Streptomyces ficellus: one gene and its partner. The protein of the gene in region 2 interacts with the protein of the main gene of each other region in a pairwise test. Links are inferred from orthologs where the notes say so. Each region holds a gene or a part of one and is shown on either strand. Other genes may lie near its edges.

Evidence for each region.
Region 1: the proteins of ung (region 2) and ndk interact in binary tests that used the Escherichia coli proteins (3 or more experiments, as listed by UniProt). The link is inferred for Streptomyces ficellus from one-to-one orthologs.

Annotation. Positions count from the first base shown.
Region 1 is NZ_CP034279.1:4,919,358-4,922,558, reverse strand. Bases 313-3,201 are described here. They hold ndk (nucleoside-diphosphate kinase), read right to left. Parts: upstream 2,020-3,201; coding sequence 1,606-2,019; downstream 313-1,605. Other genes in these bases: folC (bifunctional tetrahydrofolate synthase/dihydrofolate synthase), read right to left, coding at 2,502-3,201; EIZ62_RS21995 (DUF4233 domain-containing protein), read right to left, coding at 2,158-2,493; EIZ62_RS22005 (rod shape-determining protein), read right to left, coding at 324-1,343. Outside these bases: rod shape-determining protein MreC, read right to left, coding at 1-193. UniProt on the Escherichia coli protein: Major role in the synthesis of nucleoside triphosphates other than ATP. The ATP gamma phosphate is transferred to the NDP beta phosphate via a ping-pong mechanism, using a phosphorylated active-site intermediate.
Region 2 is NZ_CP034279.1:6,300,212-6,303,349, reverse strand. Bases 191-3,016 are described here. They hold ung (uracil-DNA glycosylase), read right to left. Parts: upstream 2,033-3,016; coding sequence 1,349-2,032; downstream 191-1,348. Other genes in these bases: EIZ62_RS28270 (ABC transporter substrate-binding protein), read right to left, coding at 2,184-3,016; EIZ62_RS28280 (hypothetical protein), read right to left, coding at 717-1,112. In the rest of the region: more of EIZ62_RS28270, read right to left, coding at 3,017-3,138. UniProt on the Escherichia coli protein: Excises uracil residues from the DNA which can arise as a result of misincorporation of dUMP residues by DNA polymerase or due to deamination of cytosine.

The DNA of each region.
Region 1 (3,201 bases), 1.4 Mb from region 2 along the record:
CCGCGATGGCGTTGCCCACCGGATTGACGGCGGACGCGACGCTGTCCTCGACCGGGCCGAAGACCGTGGCGGCCGCCCGTCGGGCGCCGTCGACGGGTGACTCCTCACCGCCGCGGATGTCCACCGTGATCAGCGCGAACGCGATGGCGACCAGCAGCACCAGGAGCAGCCGGCTCTCTCGTGTGTCCCTCACGTGGGGCGGCCGTGCCTTCCTCGTAGGAATCTCGTAGGAAATGTTGTGCCGTTATATCAACCGGAGCAACCGGATCAACGATCAGCCGTACGGGTCCGGCAGCACCCGTACGGCTGACCTGTGGGTCACGCTATCTGCGCGGCTGGGCGTCCAGCACCTGCTGGAGCGCCTCGAACTCCTCGACGCACTTGCCGGAGCCGAGCGCCACCGAGTCCAGCGGGTCCTCGGCGATGTGGATCGGCATGCCGGTCTCCCGGCGCAGCCGCTCATCGAGGCCGCGCAGCAGGGCGCCGCCGCCGGTGAGGACGATGCCCCGGTCCATGACGTCGCCGGACAGCTCCGGCGGGCACTTGTCGAGGGTCGTCTTGACGGCGTCGACGATGGCGTTGACCGGCTCCTCGATCGCCTTGCGGACCTCGGCGGCCGAGATGACGACCGTCTTGGGGAGCCCGGAGACGAGGTCCCGGCCGCGGATCTCGGTGTGCTCGTCGCTGTCCAGGTCGTACGCCGAACCGATGGTGATCTTGATCTGTTCGGCGGTCCGCTCGCCCAGGAGGAGGCTGTACTCCTTCTTGACGTGCTGGATGATCGCGTTGTCCAGCTCGTCACCGGCCACCCGGATGGACTGCGCCGTGACGATTCCGCCGAGGGAGATGACGGCGACCTCGGTGGTGCCGCCACCGATGTCGACGACCATGTTGCCGGTGGCCTCGTGGACCGGGAGGCCGGAGCCGATGGCGGCGGCCATGGGCTCCTCGATGATGTGCACCTGGCGGGCGCCCGCCTGGGTGGACGCCTCGATGACGGCACGGCGCTCGACACCCGTGATGCCGGAGGGCACACAGACGACGACGCGCGGACGGGCCAGGTAACGGCGCTTGTGGATCTTGAGGATGAAGTAGCGGAGCATGCGCTCGGTGATCTCGAAGTCGGCGATCACGCCGTCCTTCAGCGGCCGGACGGCCACGATGTTGCCGGGAGTCCGGCCGATCATCTTCTTCGCTTCTGCGCCGACCGCCAGGATTCCGCCGGTGTTGGTGTTGATCGCGACGACGGACGGCTCGTTGAGGACGATGCCGCGACCCCTCACGTACACCAGCGTGTTGGCGGTCCCGAGGTCGACAGCCATGTCACGGCCGATGAACGACATTGAGTTCCCCTTGTTTCCCATGAGGATGCGTCGGGCCTTCCCAATTAGAGCGTTGACGGCTTCTCAGGTCGGCGAGGTGGGTGTGTGGCGAGGAGATTCACATCGTAGTCCCGCCTGCGCGGACACGGCGCGGTGGCCCACCTCTGTATAGGTGACGATGTGTCGGTGCGATGCGTTCCCGGTCGTGGCGTTCATATGCCGAAGGGCGACCGAAATTCCATCGGTCGCCCCAGGTCATGAGCGCTGTATGGCTGACAGCGGGTCAGGAAATGCCCGGGAAGAAAATCTTCAGTTCCCGAATGGCGGACTCCTCCGAGTCCGACGCGTGGATCAGGTTCTCCCGGACGATGGTGCCGAAATCACCACGGATGGAGCCGGGCGCTGCGGCGATCGGGTCAGTCGGCCCCGCCAGCTGGCGTACGCCCTCGATGACCCGCTCGCCTTCGACCACCAGTGCGACGACCGGCCCGGACGACATGAACGCGACCAGCGGCTCGTAGAACGGCTTGCCCTTGTGCTCGCCGTAGTGCTGCTCCAGCGTGTCCTGGTCCAGGTGGCGCAGCTCGAGGGCGGTGATGGCCCAGCCCGCCTTGCGCTCGATACGACCGATGACCTCGCCGATCAGGCCGCGGCGTACCGTGTCGGGCTTGAGAAGGACGAGCGTGCGCTGGGTCATGGGTGAGGGCTCCTTGCAGGCATACGTGTGCGGTGAGCCGAGGCTACAGGGGCGCCGCCGCGCCGCGGCACGGGGTCCGGTCTTTCCGGCCACCGGGGCGCACGTTCCCGGGTACCGCGCCCGGGTCGGGGCGCGCGGCTACTGCGCCTGGGCCGCCCACTTCGCCTTGGCCACGTCGATCTTCCGGCCGAAGTGGACCGACGCCCACCACAGCCCGGCGAACACCGCGCCCAGGAAGAACATCACCGGCACGACGAAACCGCTCAGGATCAGCACCACCTGGAGCGCCCAGCCGAGCTGCACCCCGCCCGGCCGGGTGATCATGCCGCACAGCAGCACGCTCAGGGCCATGAGCACACCGCACACCGTCCACACGGTGCCCATCGTCAGGCTGTCGTCCTTCATGGCCACCAGACCGGCGAACCCGATCACGAAGAACTCGCCGATCAGCGTGGACGCGCAGAGCGTACGCATCAGAAACCTCAGCCCTTCCCGAGCAGCAGCCGGGCCTCGCCGACCGTGATCACCGAACCCGTCACCAGGACGCCCGCCCCGGCGAACTCGTCCTCTTCCTCCGCCAGGGTGATGGCCGCCTCCAGCGCGTCGGGCAGCCGCGGCTCGACCACCACGCGCTCGTCGCCGAACACCTCGACGGCGATCGCGGCCAGCTCGTCCACGTCCATCGCGCGATGGCTGGAGTTCTGCGTGACGACGACCTCCGCGAAGATCGGCTCGAACGCCTCCAGCAGGCCCCGGACGTCCTTGTCGCCGCTCGTGCCGACGACACCCACCAGCCGGGAGAAGCCGAACGCCTCGCTGATGCCCTCGGCGGCGGCCCGCCCGCCCGCCGGGTTGTGCGCGGCGTCCAGCACCACGGTCGGGCTGCGCCGCACCACCTCCAGGCGGCCCGGCGAGACCACCGAGGCGAACGCGTGCCGGATGCGGTCCACGTCCAGCGTCCGCGCCTCCTGGGCGCCGACGCCGAAGAACGCCTCCACCGCCGCGAGCGCCACCGCCGCGTTGTGCGCCTGGTGCGCGCCGTACAGCGGCAGGAAGATCTCCTCGTACTCACCGCCGAGGCCGCGCAGCGTCAGCAGCTGCCCGCCGACGGCGACCTCCCGCGAGACGACACCGAACTCCATGCCCTCGCGGGCCACCGTCGCGTCGACCTCGACGGCCTTC
Region 2 (3,138 bases):
AGTGTGGCCACCGCCGGGAGCTGCGCCGGGGGACCTGCGGATACGCCGGACCTGCGCCGGGGGCCTGCGGCGACGGCGGGCAGACCGCCGTCTCCGGCGACGGCGGCTCGACGCGCTCGCCGACCGTCCGCGCCCGCGCGGTGCACAAGCGGGGCGGCCATGCCACCCTGCGCGTCGGGGCGTTCGGCCACAGCCGGGACCTGCACCCGGCGCCGGGAGCCGCGCGCCGGTCCTGCGGCCACCGCGGCCAGACCGCCGTCTCCGGCGACGGCGGCTCGACGTGCTCGCCAACCGTCCGCGCGAACGACAAGCGGGGCGGCCACACCACGCCCTGGATCCGGGGCGTTCGGCCCCGCCGGCCCAGGTCAGCGGCAACGCTGTCGGTCGTGCCGGTCCCGCCGGGCTACCCCCAGCCGCGTGCGCACCGCCAGGCCCCCTGCGGCCGGCAAGGCCGTCGGCCCGCCCGTCAGCCGGGAGCGGGCCCGACGCGCCGTCCAGGGCGCCGCCGGGCCCACGCGGGGCCCACCGCTGGGCCCCACCGAGGGCTGCGGTTCCCGCAACACCCGTCAACCGGGCGCAACCTGGCCGGGGCCACCGGCACGTACACCCGGAGCGCCCCGCCAGGCGCGCCCCCGCCGCGCGGCACCGCCCCGGCGCGGGCCCTGCGGCGTCACCCGTTTGCCCGGGCAGACGCCCCGCAGGCGCGCACCGCGCGGTCACTCCGCGGCGAGGCGCTCCGTCAGGCGGGCGATGGCGGCGCGGACGCCGTTGCCGTAGCCGTCGTCGGTCAGGGTGCCCGACGTGGCGCGGGCGCGGTCGAGGTGGGTGCGCGCCGCGTCGGGGCGCCGCAGCTTGACGTAGTCGGCGGCGAGGTTGACGTGGAGGGCGGGGTACAGGGCGCGCAGCGCCATCCCGTGGCCGTCCACCTCCTCCGCGGCGGTCAGCGCCCGGAGGTCCCAGGCCAGCTCGTCGTAGGGGTCGTCCTGGGCGTCGGCCATGCAGTGCGCGAGCGTGCAGCGCTGGAGCGGGTCGCCGTCCGCTCCGAGCTGCTCCCACAGCTCGCCGAAGCGGTTGCGCGCCTCTTCCCGGTCTCCACCGTGGAGGAGCATCATCGTCTGCCCGATCCTGGTCAGGACGGCGTCCTCCGGCGCGTCCGACGCGTCCTGCTGCTGCTCCCGCACTGCGGCCTCCACTCGTCCGTCGGCGACCCGGCCCGGGCCGGCCGGGCCCCGGGGCCGGCCAGGGCCCGGGGGCCGGTCCTCCGACGCTAGCCGCAGTGGACGGCTTTCCCGCTCAGGCTCGGTCCGGGGCGGCGCCGCGCCCCGGAGCGCGGGCCGGCGGGCGACGGTCAGCCGAGGTTCGGGACGCGCCAGTCGATGGGGGCGTGCCCCTGGTCGGCGACGGCCTTGTCGATCTGGGTGAACGGACGGGAGCCGAAGAACTTCTTCGCGGAGAGCGGCGAGGGGTGCGCGCCCTTGACCACCACGTGGCGCGTCTCGTCGATCAGCGGCAGCTTCTTCTGTGCGTAGTTGCCCCACAGCACGAAGACGACCGGGTCGGGCCGGGCGTCGACGGCGCGGATCACAGCGTCGGTGAACTTCTCCCAGCCCTTGCCCTTGTGGGAGTTCGGCTCACCGGCCCGGACGGTCAGCACCGCGTTGAGGAGCAGGACACCCTGCTGGGCCCACGGCATCAGGTAGCCGTTGTCCGGCACCGGGTGCCCCAGCTCCTCCTGCATCTCCTTGTAGATGTTGCGCAGCGACGGCGGCGTCTTCACACCGGGCCGCACGGAGAAGCACAGGCCGTGTCCCTGCCCCTCCCCGTGGTACGGGTCCTGGCCGAGGACGAGGACCTTGACCTTGTCGTACGGGGTGGCGTCGAGCGCGGCGAACACCTCTTCGCGCGGGGGGTAGACCGGCCCCTTGGCCCGCTCCTCCTCGACGAACTCGGTGAGCTGCTGGAAGTACGGCTTCTGCAGCTCGTCGCCGAGGACGCCGCGCCAGGACTCGGGCAGCATGTCGGTGTCGGTCACGTGAACAACCTCCGGTGGGGTGATCGCCTTGTCTGCTCACAGAACTTACCGGTGACCACTGACAACCGGCCCCACCGGCCGGTTTCCACCCGCTGGCCACACCGACCAGGCTGGAGCCCGAACCGACCGGGCCCCAACGCCCGCCCCGCCGCTACCAGCTGGTCTTGCGCTGCAGCTCCCACATCTGCATGACCGTCTGCGGGTCCAGCGCACGCTCGCCGCCGGCGATCTCCTCGCTCGCGGCGATGTAGAGCTTGCCCTGCCACAGGGGCAGCAGCCGGACGTCGTCCACGAGGATCTCCTGCGCCTTCTCGAACTCCTCCGTGACCGCTCCCCGGTCGCTGACCTTGCGGGACTTGGGCAGCAACTGGTCGGTGATCTCCGGCCGGACGTACGGCGTGGACAGCACGTTCTCCTTGCCGACGAACGGGGCGATGAAGTTGTCCGGGTCCGGGAAGTCCGGGAACCAGCCTCGCCCGAAGGCCGGGTACTCGCCCTTCTGGTAGCCCGCCTGGAACTCGTTCCACGGCTTGCCCTGGAGCGTGACGCGGAACAGTTTCGACGCTTCGAGCTGCCGCTTGAGCTCCGCGAACTCGGCCGCGGTGCCGGAGCCGTAGCGGTCCGTGGTGTACCAGAGGGTCAGTGCCACCGGCCCGTCGACACCGGCCTCGTCCAGCAGCTTCTCGGCCTTGTCGACGTCCGGGTCGCCGTACCGGTCGTAGAAGGCGGTCGTGTGCCCGGCGATGCCCTTGGGGACCATCGAGTACAGGGGCTCGGCGGTGCCCTGGTAGACCTTGGCGACCAGCGCGTCCCGGTCGACGACCTGGGCGATCGCCTGGCGGACGGCGAGCTTGCTCACGCCCGGCGCCTGGGCGTTGAACACCAGGTAGCGGATGTCGGCGCCGGTCGACTCGACCAGCTGGAGCCCCTCGTTCTCGGGCTTCTTCTCCTGGAGCTGGACGACCTCCTCCGCGGTCAGACCGCGGTAGGTGGCGTCGATCTCCTTCTTCCGCAGGGCGCCCACCATCGCCTCGGACTCCTTGAAGTACCGGATGGTGACGGCGTCGTTCTTGCGGTTGGCGAAGCCCTTGTACGTCTGGTTCCTG